Regions from separate parts of the Mesorhizobium sp. P2_C4 genome, predicted to be linked through region 2. Evidence: predicted binding sites of a transcription regulator. Region 2 holds the regulator's gene; each other region holds the start of a gene.
The links. The regulator LexA, encoded in region 2, represses DNA repair genes until DNA is damaged. The targets are predictions, from matches to a motif close to TGTTCNNNNTGTGTTCNG.
Positions count from the first base shown of each region.

Region 1: AC1DX6_RS07465 (ATP-dependent helicase) is a predicted target of LexA. The motif match lies at 5,229-5,246, and genes of this name have one in related genera.
Region 3: recA (recombinase RecA) is a predicted target of LexA. The motif match lies at 2,198-2,215, and genes of this name have one in related genera.
Region 4: dinB (DNA polymerase IV) is a predicted target of LexA. The motif match lies at 4,647-4,664, and genes of this name have one in related genera.

Region 1 covers NZ_JBFUDT010000002.1:209,849-217,059, reverse strand. Annotated here, with positions in the region: gene AC1DX6_RS07480 (substrate-binding domain-containing protein) at 1-100, shown strand, start outside; gene AC1DX6_RS07475 (ATP-binding cassette domain-containing protein) at 187-984, shown strand; gene AC1DX6_RS07470 (ABC transporter permease) at 981-2,030, shown strand; gene AC1DX6_RS07465 (ATP-dependent helicase) at 2,363-5,188, opposite strand; gene AC1DX6_RS07460 (flavin-containing monooxygenase) at 5,330-6,613, opposite strand; gene AC1DX6_RS07455 (LuxR C-terminal-related transcriptional regulator) at 6,737-7,211, opposite strand, start outside.
Region 2 covers NZ_JBFUDT010000003.1:751,271-758,481, reverse strand. Annotated here, with positions in the region: gene AC1DX6_RS16280 (ComEC/Rec2 family competence protein) at 1-1,190, shown strand, start outside; gene lexA (transcriptional repressor LexA) at 1,184-1,924, opposite strand; gene kynU (kynureninase) at 2,404-3,651, shown strand; gene AC1DX6_RS16265 (benzoate-CoA ligase family protein) at 3,670-5,295, opposite strand; gene AC1DX6_RS16260 (alpha/beta hydrolase) at 5,477-6,307, shown strand; gene AC1DX6_RS16255 (molybdopterin molybdotransferase MoeA) at 6,315-7,211, opposite strand, start outside.
Region 3 covers NZ_JBFUDT010000006.1:153,615-160,825, forward strand. Annotated here, with positions in the region: gene AC1DX6_RS22650 (TfoX/Sxy family protein) at 1-60, shown strand, start outside; gene AC1DX6_RS22655 (pseudouridine-5'-phosphate glycosidase) at 65-982, opposite strand; gene AC1DX6_RS22660 (carbohydrate kinase family protein) at 1,047-1,991, opposite strand; gene recA (recombinase RecA) at 2,275-3,375, shown strand; gene alaS (alanine--tRNA ligase) at 3,655-6,321, shown strand; gene AC1DX6_RS22675 (demethoxyubiquinone hydroxylase family protein) at 6,328-6,876, opposite strand; gene AC1DX6_RS22680 (glutathione S-transferase family protein) at 6,921-7,211, opposite strand, start outside.
Region 4 covers NZ_JBFUDT010000005.1:13,881-21,091, reverse strand. Annotated here, with positions in the region: gene AC1DX6_RS20230 (glycosyltransferase) at 1-621, shown strand, start outside; gene AC1DX6_RS20225 (putative RiPP precursor) at 955-1,053, opposite strand; gene AC1DX6_RS20220 (putative RiPP precursor) at 1,159-1,251, opposite strand; gene AC1DX6_RS20215 (hypothetical protein) at 1,445-1,666, opposite strand; gene AC1DX6_RS20210 (hypothetical protein) at 1,994-2,212, opposite strand; gene AC1DX6_RS20205 (hypothetical protein) at 2,446-2,853, opposite strand; gene AC1DX6_RS20200 (hypothetical protein) at 3,112-3,930, opposite strand; gene AC1DX6_RS20195 (hypothetical protein) at 4,181-4,432, opposite strand; gene dinB (DNA polymerase IV) at 4,724-5,965, shown strand; gene AC1DX6_RS20185 (putative RiPP precursor) at 6,055-6,144, shown strand; gene AC1DX6_RS20180 (hypothetical protein) at 6,344-7,211, opposite strand, start outside.

The DNA.
Region 1 (7,211 bases), on a different contig from region 2:
GCTGGGTCTGGCGCCGATGAATGTCGACACCGGCGCCGGCTTCGTCACGCCTGACAATTACGAGATCGTCGCCGAACTCGCCAAGCAGGCGCTGCGCTGACCTCCCAAGGCTGCCGGCCGGGATTTCGCCCGGCCGGCGGGACCGCCGGCAAAGAGGCCGGCAAGCGACAATCAAGCGAGGATACGATGGCCGAACGCATCATCGAACTGCGCGACATCAAGAAATCCTATGGCCAGGTCTATGCGCTGGGCGGGGTCAATCTCAGCGTCGACCGCGGCGAGGTGGTCGGCCTGATCGGCGACAATGGCGCCGGCAAGTCGACACTGATCAAGATCCTGTCGGGCGTGGTCAAGCCGACCAGCGGCGAGATCCTCATCCGCGGCAAGCCGGTGACCGGCTGGAGTGCGGCGCGCTCACGCGAGGCCGGCATCGAGACGGTGTTCCAGGACCGGGCGCTGGCCGTGCAGCAGACCATCGTGCGCAACATCTTCATGGGCCGGGAGCTCACCGGCTTCATGGGCTGGCTGAAGGTCAACAAGGAAATCGAGGAGGCCAGCCGGTTGATGCGCGAGATCGGCTTCACCTCGAAAGTGTTCACGCCGCAGTCGATCGTCGGCCAGCTGTCGGGCGGCGAGCGCCAGGGCGTGGCGATTGCGCGCGCCATCTACAAGCAGGCGGACCTGATCATCCTCGACGAGCCGACGACGGCGCTGTCGCTGACCGAAACCGCCAAGGTGTTTCATTTCGTGCGCCAGGTGCGGGCGAGCGGCCGCTCGATCCTGTTCATCGGCCATAACATTCATCATGTCTTCGACATCGCCGATCGTTTCGTGGTGATCGATCGCGGCAAGGTCGCGCTCAGCGCCGACCGGCGCGAGGTCAAGTCGGCCGAAGATCTCATCAACTTCATGGAAGACGTCGCGCATCCGGGCGGACTGGCCGGATTGCACGACGCTGGCGAGGCGGAGCAGGCAACACGATGAGCAAGACCATGGAGCCCGATCTGCACGAGCCCGCCGGCATTCCCCGCCAGGGCAACCCCCAGAAAGAGTGGAAGCACCCATCCGATAACTGGATGCGCGGCTTCATCCTCGACAACCGCGCTTCGCTCGGCACGCTCGGCGTGTTCGTGGTGATGATGGCGGTGTTCATGGCCGCCAACCCGGCCGTCTTCACCACCTGGTATCTCTACAGTTCGGTGCTGACCACGTTGCCGGTGGCGCTGTTCGTGGTGGTGCCGCTGGTCTTCGTCGTCACTTGCGGCGAGATCGACCTGTCGTTTCCGGCGACCATGGGCTTTGCCTCATGGGTCTTCGCGCTGGTGGTGCAGGCCGGCTACGATCCGTTCCTGGGCATCGCCGCCGCACTCGTCACCGGCATGCTGCTCGGCTTTCTGGTGGGCTCGCTGGTGGTCTATGGCGGGCTGTCGTCGCTGATCGCCACGCTCGGTATGAATTTCCTGCTGCGCGGCCTGATCCAGATCATCAACGAGGGCAGGTCGACGGCGCTGACCAGCCTTGCCGACAGCTGGGCCTACAAGATCTTCTCCAGCCAGATCTACGGCATCCCGGTGCAGATCTTCTGGGCCATCGCCTTCGTCGTGCTGTCGGCGCTACTCTACAACAGGCATCGCTTCGGCGCGCAGGTGAAAGTGGTCGGTGACAATCCTGACAGCGCCCAGCAGATGGGCATCGACGTCAAGCGGGTGCGGGTGAAAGTCTTCGTCTTCGTCGGCATCGGTGCTGCGATCGCGGGAACATTTTCGGTGATGATCAACTTCACCTGGTGGCCGACCTCGGGCGACGGCTATCTGCTGCCGGTGCTGGCATCGGTGTTCGTCGGGGGAACGCCGACCTGGGGCGGCATCGGCACCGTGGTCGGCGGCGCCATCGGCGCGGTCACCGTGTCGTTCATCCAGACCGGCGTCGTGGCGGCGGGCTTGAGCGGCTTCTACGTCCAGTTCTTCAACGGTCTGATCATCATCCTGTCGCTGCTCGGGCATAAGTGGAACCAGGCAAGGTACAGGTGAGAGCTATTTCGTTGACGGACCGCATGCCTTGACGATTGGGGGCAGACGCCCGTCGCTTCGTCATCCACGGGCGGAGCAAGGAGCGTAGCGACGCAGCGCAGACCCGAGGATCCATGCCGCGACTCAAACGCGTCACCACGGTGCTGAATTCTGTTCCGCTGCGTTCCAAGGCCGAGGTCACGGCACGGATCCTCGGGTCTCCGCGACGGAGCTTCGCTCCTGCTTTGCCCGTGGATGACGAAGGTGCTTCGCCCGTGGATGACGAAGGCGAGGAGGGCTCCGCCAGAGAATGACAAAGTGGTCGCTTGTAGGACAACGGGACGAGCGGACGCTCACACCGCCGCGACAAACCCGTCCAGCACACGTTTCTGGCCGGCCTTGTCGAAGTCGATGGTCAGCTTGTTGCCTTCGATGGCCGCAATGTTGCCGTTGCCGAATTTCTGGTGGAAGACGCGGTCGCCGACGCTGAAGGCCGACGGTGTGTCGGCGACGGATTTGGCGACCAGCTCGCCGTCGATGGTGCGGCCTTTGACCGAGGTGCGGCCGGCGCCATAGCCCGAGTCCGTCTCGCCATAGCCGATGCGCTCGACCTGGTGGCCGGAGCGCGAGCCCCAGTTGCGGTCGGTCGCCTCAGTGCGATTGGCTTGCGCGCGCTGCCAGCCCGGCGTCGCATAGGTGTTGGAGAAGGCGCCGGATTTTTCCGTGTTGGCGCCGACATTGTCGAAGCGCGAGGCGCCATAGGGGTTCTGTCTTCCTGCCCCTTGGCCGCCGCGACCGGAGGCAAAGGAACCGCCGCCATAGGAATTGCCATAGCCGCCGTAGCTGTTGCCGCTTTCGGCGACCTCGACATGGGCTTCCGGCAATTCGTCGAGGAAGCGTGACGGAATGGTCGATTGCCAGAGCCCGTGGATGCGGCGGTTGGAGACGAACCAGAGGTGCAGGTTCTTCTTGGCGCGGGTCAGGCCGACATAGGCGAGGCGGCGCTCTTCTTCCAGACCAGAGCGGCCGCCCTCGTCGAGCGCGCGCTGATGCGGAAACAGGCCTTCCTCCCAGCCGGGGAGAAAAACGGTCTCGAATTCGAGGCCCTTGGCCGAATGCAGCGTCATGATGTTGACGGCGTCGAGCTCGGCGTTCTGCTCGGCGTCCATGACCAGCGCGACATGTTCGAGGAAGGAGCGCAGCGATTCGTACTCCTCCATTGAGCGGATCAGTTCTTTCAGGTTTTCAAGCCGGCCCGGCGCTTCCACTGAGCGGTCGTTCTTCCACATGTCGGTGTAGCCGCTCTCCTCGAGAATGGTCTCGGCGAGTTCGGTGTGTGGCGTGGTTTCCAGCGCCTTCTGCCAGCGCTCGAAATTGGCGGCGACTTCACGCAGTGCCGCGCGCGGCTTCGGCTTCAGCTCGTCGCTTTCGGCGAGTTTCGTCGCCGCCTCCAGCATCGGGATGCGCAATGCGCGCGCGGTGTCGTGGATCTGGCGGATGGTGGCTTCGCCAAGGCCGCGCTTGGGCACATTGACGATGCGCTCGAAGGCGAGGTCGTCGGCGCCTTGCGCGACGACGCGGAAGAAAGCCAAGGCGTCACGGATCTCCATGCGCTCGTAGAAGCGCGGGCCGCCGATGACACGGTAGTTGAGGCCGAGCGTGACGAAACGGTCTTCGAACTCGCGCATCTGGAAGGAGGCGCGGACAAGGATAGCCATGTCGTTGAGATTTTGCTTGGCACGCTGGTAGGACTCGATGGTCTCGCCGACGGCACGCGCCTCCTCCTCGGAATCCCAGGCGGCATGGACATGCACCTTCTCGTCGTCTTCGGCGATCTTTTCGGTGAACAGCGTCTTGCCGAAGCGGCCCTCATTGTGGGCGATGAGATGCGAGGCGGTGCCGAGGATATGCGCGGTGGAGCGATAGTTCCGCTCCAGCCGGATGATGGTGGCGCCGGGAAAATCCTTGTCGAAGCGCAGGATGTTGTCGACCTCAGCGCCGCGCCAGCCGTAGATCGATTGGTCGTCGTCGCCGACGCAGCAGATGTTGACTCTGTTATCGCTCACGGGCTGTTCCGCGCCTGCCGGCACGGGCCCTCCGCGGGGGCCTCGCAACGGCTCGGACGCCCGGTCGGGCTTGCGGCCTTCGGCCGGAACATCCCAGCCGTAAGAGGTGTTTGGCCTGACGTAGTTACCTTCTTCCGAAGGATCATCTTTAGGCGCCGCAGGTTTGTAGCTGCCCGCCTCAGTTCGATCGGGAGTCCTGGACGGGCTAGGATTTGGAACGCGGCCACCTGGAGCGCCACTTCTTGGCGGTTGTGGACCACTTGTCGGTTGTGGCCCGCTTGGCCGCTGCGCCAGCAGCCGCAGCCACATGTATTGCGCCGTGTTGGTGTCCTGATATTCGTCGACGAGGATGTATTTGAAGCGCTTGTGATACTCCTTCAGCACATCCGGATTGGCGCGGAAGATGCGGATCGGGTGGCAAAGCAGATCGCCGAAGTCGCAGGCGTTCAGCGTCTTCAGCCGCTCCTGATAGGCCTTGTAGAGTTCGCGGCCCTTGCCGTTGGCGAAGGCGCGGGCGTCGCCCTCGGGAATATCGGCGGGGCCAAGCCCCTTGTTCTTCCAGCCGTCGATCATCTGCGCGAACTGCTTGGCCGGCCAGCGCTTGTCGTCGAGACCTTCGGCCTGGATGAGCTGCTTGATCAGGCGCACGACATCGTCGGTGTCGAGGATGGTGAAATCGGATCTGAGCCCGGCGAGTTCGGCGTGACGACGCAGCAGCTTGACGCCGATCGAGTGGAAGGTGCCGAGCCAGGGCATGCCTTCCACCGCTTCGCCGACCAGGAGGCCAATGCGCTGCTTCATCTCGCGCGCGGCCTTGTTGGTGAAGGTGACGGCGAGGATCTGCGAGGGGAAGGCTTTTCCCGTGGCGAGGATGTGGGCGATGCGGGTGGTCAAGACACGCGTCTTGCCGGTGCCGGCGCCGGCCAGCACCAGAACCGGGCCTTCGGTGGTTTCCACCGCCAGCCGCTGCTCGGGGTTGAGGCCGTTCAGATAATCGGGCGCATTGTTGTGGCCGCTGCGGGCAGCCATGGCGCGCGCGGCTATGCCCGACGGGGCCATCGGCCGCGCATTCGGTTCGTCAAAAAAGGGCATGTCTTCCGAAAAGCCGGACATCGCCCCCGAATGTAGTGATTCGGCGGCGAAAGGCCAGAAGTGTCTACGTTTTGTTCTGGTTTGGAAGCCAGATTCCCAGGCGCCGTGCGAATATTGTCGCCCCGGCGCCCGGCAAGCTGTGCAAAACCCTCCCGCCCGGCCTTACCGCGCGGCCGCCCGCATCCGCTCGCTGATCTTGTCGGCGACATAGCCGGCATCGCGTGCCGCGCCGTGGATCATGGTGGAGGAGGTCGAGTGCTGGAAGTGCAGGCCGCAGACATAGAGGCCGGGTTCGCCCTCCACAGCGCCGCGATACTGCTTCACCCGGCCGTTGTCGTCGAAGATCGGCAGCTTGATCCAGTCCAGTCCTGCCCGGAAACCGGTGCACCAGATGACGTTCGAGACGTCGAGGGTTTGGCCGTCGTCGAGCAGCGGTTTGCCGTCGCGGACCCCGGCGACCCGGGCGACCCGGCGCACGCCGGCGGCATCCAGGTCCCGAGGCTTGACCCGGATCAGCGGCAGGCCATGGGCGAGCTGCCCAGGCTTTGCCTTGCGGCCCATCGGCGTGTCGACCGTGAGCAGCCGGTGGAAGACAAAGCGGAAGACGACAGGCAGGATCAGACGCATCGCGAGATAGCCATTGTAGGCGACCGGGATGTTGCCGGGATGCCGTCCGGCCAGCCAGACCTGGTGGGCAGAAGCGATGTCGATGGCGATTTCCGCGCCGGAATTGCTGGCGCCGACCAGCAGCACGCTGCCCGGCTTGAGCTGCTCGGGATTCTTGTAGGCGACCGAATGGAATTGCCGGATCGACGGATCGAGCGAGGCGGCGAAATCCGGGATCTTCGGCTTCTGGTAGCTCGAGGCCGCGGCCACGACGTGACGGGCGATGTACCGGGTCCGACCAGCCGTCACGACATAGTGACCGTCGATGCGGATCACCTCGTCGACCTTGACGCCGGTGCGCACCGGCAGGGAAAACCTTCTTGCATAGGTTTCAAGATAGTCGGCCATCTCGTCCTTGGTCGGGAACGAGTAGCGGGCGGCGGGGAAGGGCATGCCGATCAGGCCGTCGAAGCGCGCCGGTGTGAACAGGCGCAGCGAATCCCAGCGCGAGCGCCAGATGTCACCGACGCGCTCGCGCGCCTCCAGGATGACGAAGTTCACGCCTTTGCGGGCGAGGTGATAGCCGACGGAAAGGCCATTCTGGCCAGCGCCGATGACGACGACATCGACATGTTCCTCTCTCGGCACCGGTCGCATGTCGTCGCCGATCGGCGCCTGGCTTGCGACTGCCTGCAGCGCGCCGGCCTCCAGTGTCATGAATGCCACCCCTTGTTCCAGCAGCGCGCCGGCGCGCGCCCTGGTCTCGGTGATGCCGACACGGCGGCTATGCGGTTTCGCCGCGCGGATTGAAGTCGGGCCAGATATCGAAGTCGGGTTCATCATCGTCTCCACGCGGTTTCGTCAGTCATGGAGCGAAAATAGCGAACCGGCACGGCGGCGCTTCGGGGGGATCCCTCACGAGACAAAAGAAAAGGCATGGGTATTTCCCCCCATGCCGTGGCGTCACACCAGGCCGTTCTGGAAGGCGTAAGCGGTCGCTCCGGCGCGCGAGTTGACCGCCAGCTTGTCGAATATGTTGCTCAAATGCCGGTCGACGGTCTTTTCGCTGAGGCCCAATTCGGTTGCGATCAGCCTGTTGGTCTTGCCGGTGGCGACAAGGCCAAGCACCTCGATCTCGCGCCGGGTCAGGCCGTGCGGACGCGAATTGCTTGGTCCGATCAGCGCCGTGACGCTCGCGAGGTCGGGCGCGGCGCCAAGTTCGGTGAAAACCGCCCGGGCGGCATCGAATTCAAGCCCGGCGCCGTCCTCGTCGCCAAGCCTGCGGCAGGCCTGCCCGGCCAGCATGCGCAGACGTGCCTCCAGATAGGGGGCGCCGGCGCGCTGCCAGGTTGTCAGCGCGGCACGGAAATGTCCGAGCGCTGCCGCCGGGCTGTCTTCCACCAGTTCGATTTCGCCTTTCGCCTGCGAGGCCATCGCG
Region 2 (7,211 bases):
GCAATCTGGCGATCTCGGCCATCGCCGTCATCCTGGTGTCGCCGCACGAAGTGGTCGGCCCGAGTTTCCAGATGTCGTTTGCCGCCACCGCGGCCCTGGTCGGCGCCTATGCAGGCTGGTCCGACTACCGCGCGGGTAAGGCGACGTCGCCACCGCCGCGCCGCTCACCGCTTGCCTTCCTCAGCCGGAAATTCCTGTTGGCGACGGGCGGTCTGGCCATGACCTCGATTATCGCCGGCAGCGCCACAGCGCTGTTCGCCATCTGGCATTTCCAGCGTGTGTCGCCGCTCAGCCTGTTTGCCAATCTGGCCATCATGCCGATCGTCTCGCTGGTTGTCATGCCTTTCGCGGTTCTTAGTGCGTTGGCGATGCCGTTCGGCGCCGACGGGCCGTTCCTCTATGTCATGGGCAAGGGGCTGACAGCGATGATTGCCTTGTCGGCATGGATCTCGGAGCGCTCGCCGGTCGATGCGGTCGGGTTGATTTCGCTCAAGTCGGTGTTGTTGACAACCATCGCGCTGATCATCGCCACCATGGCAACGACATGGCTCAGGCTGGCTGCACTTCCTTTCGCGATCGCCGGACTGTTGACGATTTCCGACACACGCACGCCCGATGTGCTGATCTCGGAAGACGCCCGTCTGGTCGCGCTGCCGATCGGCGGCGGTGAGCTGGCCCTCAACCGGGCGCGTTCGAACGAATTCACGACCGACAATTGGAAGCGCGCCCTAAAATCCGAAACCATCGTCGAGCCCGAGACATTCGACGACAGCGGCGAGCAATTCGACATCGCCGACCCGGCTGAGCTGCCGCCGGGGTCGCCCTTCTATTGCAAGGCCGGGCTGTGCCTTGCACGGCATCCGTCCGGCGCCATCGTCGCCTATGTCGAAGACCGCAAGGAGGCGTGGAAAGCCTGTTCCTTTGCGACCCTGATCATCATCGACGACGCGACCGCCTACGACCCTTGCCGCAATCCGCTGGTCCTTGTCGTCAACAAGCGGCAGCTTGCCCGTCTGGGCAGCGCCGCAATCTTCTTCGACCCGCAATCGGCAACCAGGCCGCCGGAGATCGACTTTGCCGTCGACAAGCCATACCGCCTCTGGCATGTCCAACGAAAGTTCTCGCGCGAGGCGAGGGGCATGTCGCCCTACAAGAAGCCCGACAGATCAGCCGCCGAGCCGGCTCAGTAGCGCCGTATCAGCCCGACCAGCTTGCCTTGCACCTTGACCCGGTCCGGACCGAAAATGCGTGTTTCATAGGCCGGGTTGGCGGCTTCGAGGGCGATCGAGGCGCCCTTGCGGCGGAACCGCTTCAGTGTCGCTTCCTCGTCATCGACCAGCGCCACGATGATCTCGCCCGGGCTGGCGGTATTGGCATTGCGGATGATGACCGTGTCGCCGTCGAAAATGCCAGCCTCAATCATCGAATCGCCCTTGACCTCCAGCGCGTAGTGCTCGCCGCCCATGATCATGTCCGGCGGCACCGAGATCGAATGCGTCTGGTGCTGGATGGCGTCGATCGGCACACCGGCGGCGATGCGTCCCATCACCGGGATCGACACGGCGGCGACCACGTCGTCGTCATTGCCGGCCGAGGGCATACGGGACGGTCCTGGCTTGATTTGCCGCCCGAGGCCGCCGCCCTGGCCAAGACTGCCCTGGATAACGCTCGGCGAAAATTTACGGGCCGCATTGAGACCGGGCGCGATCGAGTCCGGCAAGCGCAGCACTTCCAGGGCGCGAGCGCGATTGGGTAGCCGACGAATGAAGCCGCGTTCTTCCAGCGCCGTGATCAGCCGGTGGATGCCGGATTTGGATGCGAGGTCGAGCGCTTCCTTCATCTCGTCGAATGAGGGCGGAATGCCGCTCTCCTTCAGCCGCTCATGGATGAACATCAGAAGTTCATGTTGCTTGCGCGTCAGCATGGCGGGCCCCCAGGGATTTCGAACCAGAATCGGAAAAACAAACCCAGAACAAACACTATCTGTTCCAGTTGTGTTCCGCAACCGTTTAAAGTTTAATGAATGTGTTAGGGCTCTGGAAATGATACCGCTGCGCCAGCGGCGCAGCCCCGCTTTCACCGGATCGCGCCTCATCGCCTTGATTCTGCTTTCGTTTGCCGCCTCTGGGTTACAACAAGGCGGCATTGGAATCGGCCGTCAGCCGGCAAAGAGGACACGGAACTGAAGCCATATCGACGGGGCGGTTTGGTTAGTGAACCGTGAACGAAACGAAGTCAAAACGCCAACCTTGGGTTGGCTTGGCTCCTGGTTTTCCACGTCTGGTCGGACAGCTTGTCATCGGTGGAACCTTGCCGCGCGATGCCAGGTGGTGGAAAAGCGCTCGTGACCGATGGATGCCGTCGTTCCAGCGTTGCGTCGAATCTTGGGGGAGCAGACAGACCATGACAGGAATTCCCGATCTCGTGGCCATCGAGGCGATGGATGCCGCGGATCCGTTGCGCGCCATGCGCGACCGCTTTGTGCTGCCGCAAGGGGTGATCTATCTCGACGGCAATTCTCTGGGGGCTGCCTCGCATGCCGCTTTCGATGAATTGCGCAAGGCAGCGACCGAGGAATGGGCGAACGACCTGATCCGCGCCTGGAACACGGCCGGCTGGTTCGATATGCCGCTCGAACTCGGCGACCAGCTCGGGCGCCTGATCGGCGCCTCGGCCGGCCAGACGGTGGTCTGCGACACGACCTCGGTCAACATCTACAAGCTTTTGCATGCCGCGATGGCGATGCGGCCGGAGCGGCCGGTCATCGTCGCCGAGGGCGACAGTTTTCCGACCGACCTCTACATGGCTGAAGGCGTGCTCTCGACAAGAAAAAACACTCAGCTACGCCTCTCGGGTTTCGACGCGCCTGATATCGAAGAGCTGATCGACGAACGCACCGCCGTGGTTCTGGTCAACCACGTCAACTACAAGTCCGGCGAGCTGCGCGACATGGCGGCGCTAACGCGCAAGGCCCAGGACGCCGGGGCGCTGATCGTCTGGGATCTTTGCCACACCGCCGGCGCGATGCCGGTCGAGCTCGACAAGGCAAACGCCGACTTCGCTGTCGGCTGTACCTACAAATATCTGAATGGCGGCCCGGGCGCCCCTGCCTTCATCTATGCGGCCGAGCGCCATCTTGCCGACATCCAGCAGCCGCTCACCGGCTGGTGGGGCCATGCCCGCCCCTTCGCCTTCGAGCCCGGTTATGCCGCGGGCATCGGCATCCGCCGGTTTTTGTGCGGCACGCAGCCGGTGCTGTCGATGCGCACGCTGAAGGGCGCGCTCGACATCTGGAACGATGTCGACATGACGGCAGTGCGAAGCAAGAGCATCGCGCTGGCCGACCTGTTCATCGAACTCGTCGAGGCCAAGTGCGGCGCTTACGGGCTGACGCTCGAAAGCACCCGCGACGGCGCCAAACGCGGCAGCCAGATTTCATTCATGCACGAACATGGCTACCAGATCATGCGGGCGCTGATCGAGTGTGGTGTGATCGGCGATTTCCGCGCGCCGTCGACCATGCGCTTCGGCTTCACGCCGCTCTATGTCGGCTACGCCGATGTCTGGCACGCGGTCGAAGTGCTCGAAGACATCTTGCGCAGCGGCGCCTGGAAGGATGCGCGCTTCGCCGTCAAGACAGCCGTCACTTGATCGGAAGCGCCGGTCTCGTCAAACGGTTTTCGGCGCGCGCAGCCGAAAACGCTGGATCTTGCCGGTCTGCGTCTTGGGCAGCGCGTCGACGAACTTGACCGACCGCGGGTATTTGTAGGGAGCGATTGTCGCCTTGACGTGGTCCTGCAGGCGTTTGACGGTTTCCTGGTTTGCCGCGACGCCTTGCACCAGCACGATATGGGCTTCGACGATCTGGCCGCGTTCGCTGTCCTCGGCGCCGATCACCGCGCATTCGGCGACGTCGGCATGCGAAAGCAGCGCCGCCTCGACCTCCGGCCCGGCAATGTTGTAGCCGGCGCTGACGATCATGTCGTCAGAGCGGGCGGCAAAGTGGAAGAAGCCGTCTTCGTCCTGCAGAAAAGTGTCGCCGGTGAGGTTCCAGCCGTCGCGGACATACTCCTTCTGCCTGACATCGGCCATGTAGCGGCAGCCTGTTGGGCCGCGCACCGCGAGCCTGCCCGTCGTGCCGCGCGGCACCTCGCGCATCTGGTCGTCGACGATGCGCGCTTCGTAGCCGCCCACCGGTTTGCCGGTCGACGCCGGCTTCATGTCATCAAAACGGTTGGAGATAAAAATGTGCAGCATTTCGGTGGCGCCGATGCCGTCGAGGATCGGCTTGCCAGTCTTTTTCGTCCATTCCTCGAAGACCGGCGCCGGCAATGTTTCGCCGGCCGAAACGGCAACGCGCAGCGATGACAGGTCGGCGCCTTCGTCCATCGCCTTCAGCATCGCCCGATAGGCGGTCGGCGCGGTGAACGAGATGGTCGCCCTGTAGGTCTCGATAATGTTGACCATGTTGGGCGGCGTCGCCTGTTCCAGCAAGGTCGCCGCGGCACCGAAGCGCAGTGGGAAGATGGCAAGACCACCGAGACCGAAGGTGAAGGCGAGCGGTGGTGAGCCGACAAAGATGTCGTCCGGCGTCACCTGGAGGATTTCGCGCGCATAGGCGTCGGCGATGATCAGCAGGTCGCGGTGAAAATGCATCGTCGCCTTCGGCATGCCGGTGGTGCCGGAAGTGAAGCCGAGCAGGGCGACGTCGTCGCGGCCGGTTTTCACCGCCGAAAAAACGACCGGCTTGTCGAGCGCCGCGCGATCGAGTTCGGCGTCATGATTGGCGGTGCCGTCGAAGCCCACGACCTGTTTGAGGAACTGGCTGTCGTTGGCGCAAGCCGCCATCTCGTCCATCAGCCTGACATCGCACAGCGCCAGCGTGATTTCCGCCTTGTCGACGATCTTGGCCAGTTCGCCGGCGCGCAGCATCGGCATGGTGTTGACGACGACCGCGCCCGCCTTGGTGGCGGCCAACCAGCAGGCGACCATTGCCGGATTGTTGGCCGAGCGGATCAACACGCGGTTGCCAGGTCTGACGCCGAAATTCTCGACCAGCGCATGCGCCAGCCGGTTCGTCCAGTCGGACAGTTCCTTGTAGGTGCGGCGGCGGCCATTGCCGATCAGCGCCGTATGGTCGCCAAAGCCTTTTTCGACCAGCCTGTCGGTCAGTTCGACCCCGGCATTGAGAAAATCGGGATAGGCAAAGCCGTCGAGCAGGAAGTCAGGCCATTGGTCCTGCGGCGGAAGATTGTCGCGCGTGAAGGTGTCGGTATGGGCTGTCGGTCCAAGCATTTCGCGGCTCTGTCCCCACCTGCTTTGTGACCATGGCATGCGTTGCCTGGACAGGTGACAACATCGCATCTGGCGAAAATTGTTTCAAGCCTAAAGGTTTTCGCCTCGAAGCATTGACGGTACCGCCCGCCATGCTCATTGCTACGCTGCAAAAGCCACATCGCCAGCGGGAGGGCGCCGGGTGCTCGAACATCACATTGCCGACTGGGACAACGCCTATGCCAACGGCGTCAACATCGCCTGCAGCGATCGATGGCCGGCGGCGTGGGATGAGCCAGCCCAGGCTGTTCGCGATGCTCTGTCGGCCAAGGGCAGGGCACAGCTCGACATTGTCTATGGCGCTTACCCACGCAACCGGCTCGATCTTTTCTTGCCGGCCGCCAAGGCCAAGGGGCTCGTTGTGTTCATCCATGGCGGCTACTGGATGGAGTCCGACAAGAGCACCTGGTCGCATCTTGCCGCTGGCGCTGTTGGTCATGGCTATGCCGTGGCGATGCCATCCTACACGCTCTGTCCTGATATACGCATCGCCGGCATCGTCAGGGAAATCGGGGTGGCGATTGGCAAAGCGGCGGCGATGGTCGACGGGCCGCTGATGTTGACCGGGCATTCCGCCGGTGGACATCTGGCCAGCCGCATGGCGACGACAACCACGCCTCTGGCGGCCGATGTCGCGCGGCGCATCCGCCATGTCGTGTCGATCTCGGGCGTGCACGATCTGCGGCCGATCATGCGCACCGGCATGAACGAGACGCTGGCAATCGATGAGGCCGAGGCGCTGACGGAAAGCCCGGCGCTGCTGCGCCCGATGGACAAGGCCCGCGTGACCTGTTGGGTCGGCGGCGGCGAGCGCGCCGAGTTCCTGCGCCAGAGCGCGCTGCTGGCCAACATCTGGACAGGCCTCGGCGCCACGACCAACTCGGTGGTCGAGCCGGACCGGCATCATTTCGACGTCATCGACGGTTTGACCGATCCCGACCATCCACTGACCAGGACCCTGATCGGCGAGTAGAGAACGTTCAGCGCAGCATCAGCACGCTGCAGGCGGCGCCCATAGCCGCGGCGGGGGCGAACGGTTCGCGCACGATCAGCCCGTTGGCGTCCGCCAGCATTCGCAGCATCGAGGAATCCTGGATGCCGAACGGCGTCGCCACCAGCGCACCGGCATCTTCCCTCATGACGGCCCGCACATAGTCCTGCCTGAGATCGTTGGCCGGCATCGCCGCGCCAAGTTTTGCCTGGCGCATGTCCTGCCGGTGGCTGCGGCCGCCGAGCCGCGCCAAAAGCGGCTTCAGGAACAGCTGCGAGCAGACTAGGCTCGCCACCGGATTGCCGGGCAGGCCGATGCACCTGATATCCCCCAGCCGCCCTGACATCAGTGGCTTGCCCGGGCGCATGGCGATCTTCCAGAAATCCAGCGACATGCCTTCGCCGGTCAGCACGTCATGGACTAGGTCGTGGTCGCCGACCGAGGCGCCGCCCAGCGTGACGATGACGTCCGCGCCGGCCGCGACCGCCTTTTTCACCAGCGCCGCGATGGCTTCCTTACGGTCAGCCGCAATGCCGAGATCGAGCGCGCGGGCGCCAACCGACTGGGCGGCGGCGGCGACACCGTAGGCGTTGGACGAGATGATCTGGTCAGGGCCGAGTTCGCTGCCTGGCGGCAAGAGTTCGTCGCCGGTGGCGATGATGGCAACCAGCGGCCGCTTGACCACGCTGACGCGTGGATGGTTGGCCGATGCCGCCAGCGAGAGCGCCGCGGGATCGAGCAGGCGGCCTTTTTCCAGCAGTATGTCGCCCTTGGAAAAATCGAGGCCGAGCCGGCGGATGTTGCGCTCCGCCGCTGTCGGCTCGGTCACCTCGATGCTGTCGTCACCGAGATCCCGGACATTTTCCTGGATGACGATGGTGTCGGC
Region 3 (7,211 bases), on a different contig from region 2:
GACGAGATGAGGGTCTGGGCGCGCCGGGCGTACGAGGCGGGACGGCGGGCGGGGAAGTAATCGCCTAAAGCGCCTTCGCAATCTTCGCCGCCAGCCGAGCATTGTTTTCGACCAGCGCAATGTTGGTCTTCAAACTCCGACCGCCAGTCAGTTCGAGGATTTTCCCCAGCAGGAACGGCGTCACCGCCTTGCCGGTCACATTCAGCGCCTCGGCGGCCTTCTGCGCCGCCTCGATGTAGCCGGCCATCTCTTCGGCCGGAATTTCGTCATCCTGCGGCACAGGATTGGCGATCAGCATGCCGCCGCTCAAGCCGAGCGCAGCCCGAGTCTTGTAGAAATGCGCGATCTCGTCCGCGCCACGCAAGGTCAGCGGCGCACGGAACGGCGAATGCCGCGACCAGAAGGCCGGCATGGTCTCGCAGCCATGGCCGACCACCGGCACGCCGCGCGTCTCCAGCACTTCCAGCGTCTTTTCGATGTCGAGGATCGCCTTGGCGCCGGCCGAGACGACGATGACCGGCGTGCGTGCCAGTTCGTCGAGATCGGCGGAGATATCGAAGCTCTTTTCGGCGCCTTTGTGCACGCCGCCGATGCCGCCGGTGGCAAACACATTGATGCCGACCATATGCGCCGCGATCATGGTGGCGGCGACCGTGGTGCCGCCGGTGCGGCCTTCGGCGACGGCGAAGCCCAGGTCGGCGCGGGAAAGCTTCATGGCGTCACCGGTCATAGCGAGAGACTCGCGTTCGCCGTCGGAAAGGCCGATCTTGATGCGGCCGGCAACCACGGCGATCGTCGCCGGCACCGCGCCGCCATCGACAATGATCTTCTCGACATTGGCCGCCATGGCGCCATTGTCGGGGTAGGGCATGCCGTGGGTGATGATGGTGCTTTCCAGCGCCACCACCGGGCGCCCAGTGGCTAGCGCCTGCGCCACCGGCGGATGGATGTCGATGAAGGGGCGGGCGGTTTCCGGGGTCATGATGGTCTCCGATCTGCAGTGTCGCGCGTCCACATGGACCGCGCGCAACAACAATTCGCCGGTCTCATGCCACTTCCTGTGCATCCGGCACAAGGGCCAGCGCTTCGGCAAAACTCGCCGCCGTGAAGGCCGGCACTGCGTCGGCGCTTTCGATGGCAAGCGTCGCCGCCGCCACACCTTCGCGCAGCGCTTCACGCAAGGGCAGGCCGCGCAGCAGGGCGGCGACCGTAGCGCCGGCCAGCGCGTCGCCAGCGCCGGTGACGTCGGCGATTCTTCTCGGGGCAGGGGGCACGATTGTGAAAAGGCCGCTTTCGTCAAAACCCAGCACCCGGCCACCGCCCGCCGTCACCACGCCGTTCTTGAGGCCGACGCGCCTCAGGCCGTCGACCAGGCCTCGCTCTGTGGCATCGGTGTTTGCCCCGGCCAGCGCTATCGCCTCGCGCCGGTTCATGAACAGCAGTGCCAGCGCGCCGAGCACTGGTATCAGCCGCACAACCTTGGCTGGCGAGATGGCGATGGCGAAGAGCGGCTTGCTGCCAGCCAGCGCCACCAGCCGCTCCAGTGCCGTCGACGGAAGATTGGCGTCACACAGGATCGCATCGGCTGAGCCGATCACCTCGCGCACCTTGGAGCGGCGGATCTGCTTGGGAAACGCCAGGTCATACAGTGCCATGTCGGCAAAGCCGACGATCAGCTCACCGTCGCGGTCGAGCAACGCGGTGTAGCTCGGCGTCGTGCGGTCGAGGAACACCGCCGACAGATCGGCAATGCCGGCCTTGGCGATGGCAGAAGACACCGTATCGGCAGCCGCATCGCCACCACGCACCGAAAGCAGCGAAGCCGAGACGCCGCGCCGCACGATGCTGCGCAGCGCGTTGAAGACGCCGCCGCCAACATCCTCGCGCATCGTGCCCGGGTTGGACGCTGCCGGCACATAAGCGCCGGAAACCTGGCCGCGCCGGTCGATATGGGCGCCGCCCACGGCCAATATTTTTGCCGATTTCACCATGCGGGCGATATGACCTTTGTTATTCCAGCCGCACAAGCGCTAGGCTGTGCGACGGAGCTTCGCAGGCAAGCCAGCGATTCGGCGGATCGGAACAACCGGACCGCCTGGCCCAATGCAGGATGCATCTGGAAACGGAACCCTGAGACAAAAATAGAACAAATCCAGATATCGTTTGTTTTTCAGATATTTGATACCCCTTGCCAAACAAGAACAAAAAAGGTACAAACTGGGGCAGGGATCACGGATTGTCCGGCCTTCATTGACGACCAAGGGGTGATGTATCATGGCTCAGAATTCTTTGCGGCTTGTAGAGGACAAAGCGGTGGACAAATCAAAGGCTCTGGATGCGGCGCTGTCGCAAATCGAGCGCGCCTTCGGCAAGGGCTCGATCATGCGACTTGGCGCCAATGAGCAGGTCGTCGAGATCGAGACTGTGCCCACGGGTTCGCTTGGCCTCGACATCGCGCTTGGCGTCGGTGGCCTGCCGCGCGGCCGCATCGTCGAGATTTACGGGCCGGAAAGCTCGGGCAAGACGACGCTGGCCCTGCACACGGTGGCCGAAGCCCAGAAGAAGGGCGGCATCTGCGCCTTCGTCGATGCCGAGCACGCGCTCGATCCGGTCTATGCCCGCAAGCTGGGCGTCGATCTCGAAAATCTGCTGATCTCACAGCCGGACACCGGCGAGCAGGCGCTGGAGATTTGCGACACGCTGGTGCGCTCCGGCGCCATCGACGTGCTGGTGGTCGATTCGGTGGCGGCGCTGACGCCGCGCGCTGAAATCGAGGGTGAGATGGGCGATTCGCTGCCGGGCCTGCAGGCCCGCCTGATGAGCCAGGCGCTGCGCAAGCTGACCGCTTCGATCTCGCGCTCCAACACCATGGTCATCTTCATCAACCAGATCCGCATGAAGATCGGCGTCATGTTCGGTTCGCCCGAGACTACGACCGGCGGCAACGCGCTGAAATTCTATGCTTCGGTGCGCCTCGACATCCGCCGCATCGGTTCGGTCAAGGACCGCGACGAGGTCGTCGGCAACCAGACCCGCGTCAAGGTGGTCAAGAACAAGCTGGCGCCGCCCTTCAAGGTGGTCGAATTCGACATCATGTATGGCGAAGGCGTGTCGAAGACCGGCGAGCTGGTCGATCTCGGCGTCAAGGCCGGCGTGGTCGAAAAGTCGGGCGCCTGGTTCTCCTACAATTCGCAGCGTCTCGGCCAGGGCCGCGAAAATGCAAAACTGTTCCTGCGCGACAATCCCGACACGGCGCGCGAGATCGAGCTGGCGCTGCGGCAGAATGCCGGACTGATCGCCGAGAAGTTCCTCGAAAATGGCGGTCCTGAGCGTGGCGAAGACGACGGCTTCGAGGAAGAATCCGGCGCCATGTAGGATGCGGGCAATCCCCGCCCGGGTTTTTCTTGAGTTCGCGTATCCCGATTGAGTTTGCGTATCGATGGGTTTCAAACCGCCGGCCTTGAGCCGGCGGTTTTGTGTTTTGGCGGCGCCGCAGGGCTGGGTTCGACTGGCCCGCAAAGCCCGTGATTTGTACCATCCCGTGTTTCTGGACAGGCTGCGGTGTGACCGCTAAAAGGCCAAGTCCGTCTTCCAAGGGCGAAAGTCTATTTTCCGCCGGGCTGACCGGCGGCTCTCCTAGAAAAGGCAGCATTCATGAGTGGCGTGAACGAGATCCGGTCGACATTTCTCGACTACTTCCGCAAGGAGGGTCACGAGGTCGTCGCGTCGAGCCCGCTGGTGCCGCGCAACGATCCGACGCTGATGTTCACCAATGCCGGCATGGTGCAGTTCAAGAACGTCTTCACCGGTCTTGAGAAGCGGCCCTATTCGCGCGCCTCGACCGCCCAGAAGAGCGTTCGCGCCGGCGGCAAGCACAACGACCTCGACAATGTCGGCTACACCGCGCGCCACCTGACCTTCTTCGAGATGCTCGGCAATTTCTCCTTTGGCGACTATTTCAAGGAGCGCGCCATCGAGCTTGCCTGGAACCTGATCACCAAGGAATTCGGGCTGGACAAGGACAAGCTGCTGGTCACCGTCTATCACACGGACGACGAAGCGGCCGGCTTCTGGAAGAAGATCGCCGGCTTCTCCGACGACCGCATCATTCGCATCGCGACCTCGGACAATTTCTGGGCGATGGGTGACACCGGGCCGTGCGGGCCGTGCTCGGAGATCTTCATCGACCGTGGCGAGCACATCTGGGGCGGCCCTCCCGGCAGCCCGGAAGAGGATGGCGACCGCTTCCTCGAATTCTGGAACCTGGTGTTCATGCAGTATGAGCAGGTGACGAAGCTGGAGCGCATCGACCTGCCGCGCCCGTCTATCGACACTGGCATGGGCCTGGAGCGCATGGCGTCGATCCTGCAGGGGGTTGAAAGCGTCTTTGAGACCGATCTGTTCCACCATCTGATCGATGTGGCGTCGTCCGCCATCGGCCGTGGTCCCGACAAGGAGACGGTCGCGTCGTTCCGCGTCATTGCCGATCATCTGCGTTCGTCCTCCTTCCTGGTGGCTGATGGCGTGCTGCCATCGAACGAAGGCCGTGGCTACGTGCTGCGCCGCATCATGCGCCGCGCCATGCGCCATGCGCAGTTGCTCGGTGCCCATGAACCGCTGATGTGGAAGCTGGTGCCGGCGCTGGTGCGCGAGATGGGCCAAGCCTATCCGGAACTGGTTCGCGGCGAACAGTTGATCACCGAAACGCTGAAGCTCGAGGAAACCAGGTTTCGCAAGACGCTGGTGCGCGGCCTCGGCTTGCTTTCGGAGGCGACGGAAACGCTCGGTGCCGGCGACATGCTGGACGGCGAGACCGCTTTCAAGCTCTACGACACCTATGGCTTCCCGCTCGATCTGACGCAGGATGCGCTGCGCCAGCGCAACATCTCGGTCAATCTTGCCGGCTTCACCGAGGCGATGGAGCGGCAGAGGGCCGAGGCACGCAAGCATTGGGCCGGTTCCGGCGACGCGGCGACCGAGACAGTCTGGTTCTCGGTACGCGAACAGACCGGCGCCACCGAGTTCCTCGGCTACGAGACCGAACAGGCGGAAGGCCTCATCCAGGCGCTTGTCAGGGATGGCAAGACCATGGACAGCGCCGGCAAGGGCGAGGCGGTTGCCGTCGTCGTCAATCAGACGCCGTTCTATGCCGAGTCCGGTGGCCAGATGGGCGACACCGGCACTATCTCGGGCGAAGGGTTCTCGATCGAGATCTCCGATACGCAGAAGAAGGCCGATGGGCTGTTCGTCCATCTCGGCAAGGTGGCCAGCGGCACCGTCAAGACCGGCGCGACCGTCGAGCTCAAGGTCGACCATGCGCGCCGCTCCAGGCTGCGCGCCAATCATTCCGCGACGCATCTGATTCATGAGGCGCTGCGCGAAGTGCTGGGCACCCACGTCGCGCAGAAGGGCTCGCTGGTCGCGCCCGAGCGGCTGCGCTTCGACATCTCGCACAACAAGCCGATTTCGCCGGAGGATCTCGAAGAGGTCGAGCGCATGGCCAACGAGATCGTTGTCCAGAATAGCCCGGTGACGACGCGCCTGATGTCGGTCGACGACGCCATCGCCGAGGGCGCCATGGCGCTGTTCGGCGAGAAATACGGCGATGAAGTCCGCGTCGTGTCGATGGGCACCGGCGTGCATGGCGCCAAGGCCAACCGGCCCTATTCGGTCGAGCTTTGCGGCGGCACCCATGTCAGGGCGACCGGCGATATCGGTCTGGTGCGTGTCGTCTCCGACAGCGCGGTCGCCGCCGGCGTGCGCCGCATCGAGGCGCTGACCGGCGAAGCCGCCAGAAAATACCTCGATGAGCAGGATCGCCGGCTGAAAGCGGCGGCGGCGACGCTGAAGATCTCGCCGGCCGATGTGCCGGCACGTGTCGAAGCGCTGCTCGACGAGCGCAAGAAACTCGAGAAGGAACTGACCGAGGCGCGCAAGAAGCTGGCGCTGGGTGGGGGTGCTGCGGCCGGTGCGCCGGCCGAAAACGAAACCGTCGCCGGTGTCGGCTTCCTCGGCAAGGCGGTTTCCGGTGTCTCGCCGAAGGATTTGAAGCCGCTGGCTGATGCCGGCAAGTCGTCTCTCGGCTCCGGCGTGGTGGTTTTCGTCGGCGCCGGCGAAGACAACAAGGCGAGCGTCGTGGTCGCGGTCACCGATGACCTCCTCGGCCGCTTCAGCGCCGTCGACCTGGTGCGCGTGGCCTCCGCCGCCTTGGGCGGGCAGGGTGGCGGTGGCCGGCCTGATATGGCCCAGGCCGGTGGCCCCGATGCCTCCAAGGCCGCCGATGCGATCGCCGCTGTAAAGGCTGCGCTCGAAGCAGCCTAGCGTCCACTAGGGGCGCTTTGCAGCCTTCAGCGCGCGCGTCATTCTGACGGAGTCGCCCCAGGTGGACAGCCAGATCAGGCAGTCGGTGGCGATTGAGATCAGCGACCGCAGAAGGTTCAGCAACGGGCTGGGCGATTTCAGCTGCTCCTCGGCGTGATGGAGATGGGCGAGTTCTTCCTCGCGGATCGCCAGGATGATGTCGTGCAGCTCACGATCGCGGCCGACGAGGAAAAACAGCTGATCGTCGAGATGGCGATGCACCGCCGCTTCGACCGCCGCGGTGCAGGCCCAGATGCCTTGCGGTCCGAGCAGGGCGGTCACGAAGCCCAGCAGCCAGCCGCCCCAGCTCCAGAACTGCATCACCCGGCAAGGTCGCGACTGTCGTGACGGCATGGCGGAACGAAAGGCGGCGCAATGAGTGCGCTCGTGCCCGAGCATCTCCGACAAAGACGGCACGCAATCAGGCCAGAAGCGCTTGACGACAAGAATCTGAGCCGAATAGATTCGGATCGCGCCGAACTCGCCGGCGTGGTTGACCCTGACTATTCTGGCCACTGTGAGTGCGTCCTGGTGAGTAAGGTCAGCCAGGACGCCCAAACCTATGTCAGCCGGTTAGCAAAGGCCGGACGCTTTGCAATGCGGTTCCACCAGGCCTGGATATCGGCGAAATCGCCTAGCAGGCTTTGCCCCTCAGCAACCTTGACGAAATAACCGATGATCGGTGCGGCATGCAGGTCGGCCAGCGTCAGTTGGTCTCCCATCAGCCACGGCCCCGATGCCTTCAGTGAGGACAGCACCGCCAGCACTGTGCCCGCCTGCCGCAGTCCGTTGGCGATCAGCACCTCGTCGGGTGGCTCTTTCTCCAGCCGCTCGACGGCGACATCCCAGAC
Region 4 (7,211 bases), on a different contig from region 2:
AAGCCGTTCCAGGATGCGCGGACGATGGTGGTCAACGGCTACACCTATCTTGGCCATGACGATTTCGCCTCGCGGACCTTCGCGCTGCTGTGGTTCTTTCCGCTTCGCGACCATGACCGGCATTTTGCCGCCAAGCGCGCGCTGAACGCCAACAACAGCGCGCTCAGGCGAAGCTGGCTCGCCAACCATCCGTTTCCGCAGAGCAACGGCTTCAAGGTCTCCTGCACGCTGCTGACCAGGCAATTGCAGGCGGAGGGCCATGACCTACTCAGGGTCGAGGCGCTGGCCAGCCACTATCCACCGCGCGGCCTGGCGTTCTTCCTGTGGCGCGCGCTGGTCACCGGCCGCGACGCCGACCGCAAATATGCGGCCCTGACCACCGCCTCACGTCCCCGTCGCGTGCTCAAGGCGCTGCGACGTTGGCCCTCAGCATCCTTGCGGGTGAGTGTGCGCATCGCCACCCAGGCACGCCATACCGGCATGCCGGTCTGGCAGGTGCCTTTGGCCGTTGCCGCCGGCCTGGCATTCAACAGCCTGGTGTTCGTCGGCCAGTTCGGCCTGGCGACCGGCCTGATGAGAGACGATGTCGAGCGGGTTCCGGCCTTTGTCGGACACAGCTGACTACAAACCGGGACCCCGACAAAACAATCCCCACTGACTGGGTCAGTGGGGTGAACATCGGCACGTGTTGCCGGCGAATATTGCGCTTCGACTTTTGCGACCTCCGCTCAGCAATGGGCAGCGGTCAAGGCGGGCTGACAGGCGGTGACGCTACCGCAATCACGGCCGACAATCTCTCGCGCCTGGTCGGCGTCGGCCTTTCGTAGGTTTGCAGCATCACATTGCAGCAAGCGCACCGCCGATGCGACCGCTAATATTCGCGACCGCCAGGCTACAACCATTTGGTTTTGGGCATGATCCCTGGCGCAGAGAACCAAAAAAGACGCCGTGCGCTTATTGAGGGGGAGGTGAAACCTGCTGCGCGATCACGGTCGACAGCTTTTCGCGCTTGGTCAGCACAGGCTTTTCGTAGGTTTTCTTCATCGCAATCATCGTGCCCTCGTTTTCAACAATGCAACATCACGTTGCGGCAATCACACTGTCAATACGACCGCGGATATTCGCGACCGCTGGATGAACCAAAAAGGCGCCGTGCGCTTAGCCGGGGGTGATAGGTGCTGAAACTGTCGCGATCACGGTCGACAGCTTTTCGCGCTTGGTCAGTACAGGCTTTTCATAGGTTTTCTTCATTGCAATCATCCTGCCCTCGTTTTCAACAATACAACATCACGTTGCGATAAGCGCATTGTCAACCCACGGGGCTGGGATCAGCGACACGTTGGAGCGTCCCTGTGTCCAAATGGACGCAGGGGTGCTCCAACGGTGCCTGGCTAACCAAAGCTCGCGGATCATGCGCTCGTATTTTCAGTGTGGTGACCAGCTATCAATTCGACGTGGGCTCGCCAAGCGCCTCGGTCACGAAGGATGCGGCGATCAGGTCGTCCGCATCCAGGCCTAGGGAGCCGTCGCTACCCCCCATGATGGCAGCGACCTTGTGGAAGGTTTTCATCTCGTGCTCGGTGATCCGGGCGTTTCGCATCCTGGCTTTCAGATCGGCGACACGCATCCCCAATGCAGGGGATGTCCCGATTTCTCGTTTCGACATGGTATATTGCTCCTGCCCCAACCCACTCTTGTTTTGCCGCCCCGCCCGCTTCGCCTGCCCAGATCTGTCTGTCTATAAGACATCGCGAATAGGCCCGAACGCGCGTTGCGATGGATGGTTCCAGCGTCGCGGTCACGAAATAATACAGATGAGGCCCAGCAGCAGCCGGCGCCGATACAGTAATAATTTGCGCGACAACCATCGGCTGCAATGACAGTCGCAAATTAACTCAATTATTCGAAGAAATACACTGTCCTTGGGCTCCGGCCAGGTGCTGGCGGCTGCCGAAAAAACCGCCGCGGACGGATGCCCTACCGCGCATTTGCTCTAATCTGCATCTGCCACTGAGCGGGCGCGGATCGAGGCGATCAGATCGTCGACACGCTGCACTGCCGGGGCCGATGGCCGGCGAACCGATCGCGCCTCCAGGTGACTGTCGTAGATCCGCCGCAGCACATCGCGGGCGACCTTGGCGCGCTCCCATGTGCGGCCGAGAAGGACGCAGCCTCCCAGGGTGGCTGGCGCATCGGCAACGTCATCCCACACCGTCCAGGTACCGGACGGCTCCGGGTGACAGCGAAATCTGGGTTGGCGCTCTTCCATAGGGATAAACGGCCAGCACGCCGGTTGGTTCGGTCCGGCATGGCGGCGTGGTTAACGCGCGTCATGCATCGGGATGCGGCCACCGCGGGCGACGCTACCGATTGGCCCGCGCCTCCGAGGGGGAAGCGCGGGGCAGACAGTTTCGGCCAGGCGTCGTGCCTTGGCCGGCAGCAGCCTCAGCGCGAGGCCGGCCGCATTCCCGAGGCCGAGCGCTCCGCCTCGGGCGAGAAGACCACGACGGCGAAGATCAGCACCGCAGCAGCGACGATGAGCGAACCGCCTGCGACGATCGGCTCAAGCGCCGGATTGCCCTGCAGCATCAGGTACAGGGCCGGCAACATCACCACGATGCCAAGCGTGTAGAGGCCGTAGTGGATCATGGCGAGCTTGCGCTCGGCCTTTGCCGGATTGAGCGCATAGTAGCCGCCGAAGATGGCGCTGGTTACCCATCCCAACAGGTTGATGTGCGCGTGCGCCGGAAAGGCGCCGTGGTCGCCCGAGATCGCCATCTGCAGACCGGCGGCGATGCCCAGAATGAGAAAAACGATGGCTGTTTTGAAGAAGAGTTCTGAAACCCTAGGCATGTCTTGTCCTCCCAATGCCGTTTACCCCGACATCGGGAAGCCTATATCAGCAAATGCGGATACTCCATGCCGTATCGAGGGTTAGCAGCGCCTTTCCCCTTAATGTTTGCATGCAGGAACCTGTTGTGACGCCGGAGAAACAGCGCGCCCCTCTGCCTGCCGGGGGAGATCGGCAGTTCCAACATACCGTCAGAAAAAAGCCGCCGGGCGAACCCGGCGGCTTGATCGTCGACTGGGTCGTTTCAGCCGCGATGAACCTTACGGCGTCGCCGGAGCCAGCTTGGCGGCCATCTGGTCGATCTTGTCGGCAAGCACACCGTTGGCCCAGTCGGTCACCTCGGCGTCGACGGGCTTGTTGGCCATGTCGGCAAGGGCTGTGTCGAGCGACGGGATGTCGGCAGCCGCAGCGTCGGCTGCATCCTGCGCCGTTTGCGCCGCCGCTTCGGCATCGGTGATTGCTTTCTCCTGAGCCGTGATCTGATCTGTCAGGTCCTTGACCAGTGCGTCCTTGGCCGCCTGGTCTTCGGGCGTAGCTGGCGTAAGCGCATTCGCGTCGGCGAGCTGCGTGGTCAGATCGGCTATCTTGGCATTGGCCTCAGTCGCCGCCGCAGCCGCAGCCGCAGCCGCAGCATCTGCCGCGGTCTGAGCGTTCTTGGCTACTGCCGACTGCGTTACGAAGGCCTGCACGCCAGTGAACTTCTTGCTCTTGGAATTCATATAGGCGTTGATGTTGCGCTGCAGCGAGTGCAACCGGCCGAGCTTGGCATTGATATTCTTTTCCTTGGGCACAGAGGCGGTCTGCTCGGTTTCGTCAACGCTTGCAACAGCCTCCGTTTCGGCCTTGGCGGCCTTCCCCTTGGCCGACGCCGACTTGCCGTGCGAACCGCTGTTGCCGGATTTGGCGCCGGCATTGCCGTTTCCACCGCCATTGCCGTTGCCACCGCCATTGCCGCCGCCATGACCGTTACCGCCGCCGTTGCCGTGGCCACCACCGTTGCCGCCAGCACCTGCCAGGGCCGGAGATGCCAGCAGCGCGAACGCTGCAAGCGCTGCAAAAAGGGTCTTTCGGGATGTCATGATATCTCCTCCGGGAATCGCCACCGCCCCCAACCGCTATAGAGGGGGATATGAGAAATCGCTAATGCCTTGGGTAAACTTTGAACAAATGTGGTTTCAATGCGAGAGCGAAGCGGCCACCGGTGAACGAGATGAATCGAAAACCCGTCATAACCCTTTGAAATTGCTAGGTTAGACGAATGGAAGGGAGGGGTTTGGGCCCTTTGGAACGCAAAGGTCCTATACCAATCAGACTATGGTCCTAGCGGCCTCAGTTTGGCTGCGACCAGGGCGCCCGCGTGATGTCGGCCCCGGCCTGTTCGTCGAACAGCACCGCGCAACCGCACTCCAGCGCCACTGCCGACAGCGCATTCGCCGCCGCTTCATCCGACGAGACGAAATCCCCGGTCAGCACCCGCAATTCTTCCACCGCCTTGGCCATCGAAACAAGCCGCCCGGCAGAGCGGTCGCTCGTGCAGGCTGCGATAACGCAAACAAGATCGACCATTTCAAAGTGGACCATGCCAGGCTCCCGCAAACAGCGTCCCATCACGACTATCAACGCGGCTGCGATCGGCAAGTTCCCGCAACGGGCGATCCAGCGGCGACTTTGTCGTGGGTGCACACGCGGCGTTCAGGCTTTGTGGTGGTCTTCCAAGGCATTGCGCGGAGCGACTCGGCGCTGCTGTCTTCGAAACTGGTCAAGGGCGCATCTCTGCTTGACACAGGACACGATTTGTTCTGTATTTGTTCTGTAAAACATCTCTCAAAATAGACGCGGCTAATGCAGCAGCGCCGCAAGGAAACGGTCGGGATGGAACCCACCATTCTCCATGCGGATCTCGACGCCTTCTATGCCTCGGTCGAGCAACTGCTCGACCCCTCGCTCAGAGGCAAGCCGATCGCCGTCGGCGGCGGCGTGGTGCTCGCCGCCTCCTACGAGGCCAGGGTTTTTGGCGTGCGCGGCGGCATGCCGGGACGGCGCGCCCGGGAGCTCTGCCCGCAGTTGATCTTCGTCGGCGGTCATTTTGGTGACTATCAGCGGCTCGGCGACGCCGCCATCAAAGTGCTCGACGATTTTACGCCGCTGGTCGAGCGCATCTCCATCGACGAGGCCTTTGCCGATGTCGCCGGCTGCACGCATCTGTTCGGGTCGCCGGCCGAGATCGCCGCCACGATACGCCACCGGGTGCGGCAAGAACTCGGCCTGCCGATCTCGATCGGCGTGGCGCGCACCAAGCATCTGGCGAAGATCGCTTCGCAAGTGGCAAAACCCGACGGGCTGGTGGTGGTCGATCCCGCCGGTGAACTTGCCTTCCTGCATGATTTGCCGGTCGGGCTGATGTGGGGCGTCGGCCCGGCGACCAAGGCGCGGCTGGCCGAAATCGGCGTCGAGACCATTGGCAAGCTGGCCAAGACACACAGCGGGGCGCTGGAGCGCCTGCTCGGACCCGCCGCCGGCGAAAAGCTTGCTGCATTGGCGTGGAACCGCGACCCGCGAAAACTGCTGACGCATCGGCGGGCGCATTCGGCCGGCGCGCAATCGGCGCTCGGCAGCAAGCCGGCCGAGGCAAAAATCTTCGTGCCGGTGCTGCTGCATCTGGCCGACCGTGTCGCCAGCCGGCTCAGAGCCAAAGCGCGGCCCGGCCGCACGGTGACGGTGCGCGTCCGCTTTGCCGACCTCAGCGCCGTGACCCGCTCGGTCACCCTCGACCAGCCGATTTCGGCAACGCTGATGCTGGCCGAGATCGCCGAGGAGCTGGTACGCGGCGTGCTTGCCGCCTACCCCCAGGAAAAGACCATTTCACTGCTGGCGATCTCGGTATCGCATCTGGAGGAAAGTACCGAGCTGCAGCTCGAACTGCCGCTCGGCCTTGCCGACGAGAAGCAGAGACCTGGCACCAAAAAAGGCCTGGCGCGCTTCGGCGCCGACCGCGCCGTCGACAAGATCCGCCAGCGCTTCGGCAAACAGGCGGTCGGTTACGGCACGGTAGCGCTGGAAGCGGCGCGTTCCGTGCCCGACGCCTTCAGGGAACTGGCGGAGAAGGAGCTGTGATAAAGACATGTCGGACTTGGTCGCCGGCGGGGTGAGGTTGACTGCACCGGGCCATCTGGCATTATTGCGTTACGTTGAAGGGTGGGACCATGAAGAAGACCTATTCAAAACCCGTGCTTGTCAAAAAAGGCAAGCTTTCGCAGGTTACAGCGGAAAACGGGGCGCTTTCGGGGCCCTGAAGACGCCAGGTGAAAAACCGTTTTGAGTCGGCGTGCCAGTGGTGTCTCGCGAAACGTTCTAAGCAGGAGCGGTCTGACTGCGCCGCGCGCCATTGGAGAATGGGAAAATGAAGAAGACCTATTCAAAGCCGGTGCTGGTCAAAAAGGGCAAGCTCTCGCAGGTCACGGCGAACGCCCCGAATTCCATCAGTCTGTAAGCTCAGCGGGCGACCACGAGATCGTCGAGCACAAGTTGCCAATAGTGCTTGGTGGAAAGACGCACGCGTGTCACCTGCCCGAGCATCGGGGCGTAGTGAACCGGCGTCAGCGCCGACAGAGTAACGGCATCGCTGGCAATCAGCCGATCGCCTAGCCAACTCTCCACCAGGGCAACCTCCCCTTCGGACTTTAACCACGCCGCCGTCAGAAGCACGGAGTGAAAGCCGAAAGGCTTTTCGCTGCCGAATTCGGCCGGGTGGCCGCTGCTGGTATAGCAAGTGTGGTCTCCGGAGACATTGCCGTTCACATAACCCTCGGCCTCCTTGAGATAATCGCGCGAAATCGCATTCAGGTTGAACCAGCTTAACCCGGCATAGCCGGACGGCACCTTGCGGAACTCGCGCGGGGTGACATCGTCGAAGCCGATCGTCTGCAGGGGCGCGGTGTTGTCGATGGCGGGATTTCCGGGCGAGAGCAGACCGAGATCGGTCGGATAGGGTGACAGGGCCAGCCTGCGCGCAAAACCGCGCCCGGCGACCTCTATGGTGTCGGCGTCATCGGGGAGATCGAAGCGGAAGCCGGCTGCATCGGCGAGCGGATGCACGGCCAGCACCTGCCCCTTCCTCTCTACCGACAAGGTCGCCGCTGCCGCCACACGCCCGCTGAGGCGCCGTATCGGGAAAAGACCGACCGGCCGCAGCATCGCTTCACTGACCATTCCCGTGGGCGAGCCCGATAGCGGCTGAAAGTGCTGCGACTGGACCTCGTTGGCGCTGCTGGCGCGCCAGCCGGGCGGCACCGAAACCGTGAACCGGTAAATGCCGGGCAAATGAATGGGCGCCTTGCGGTGTTTCCTCGACACCGGAAAA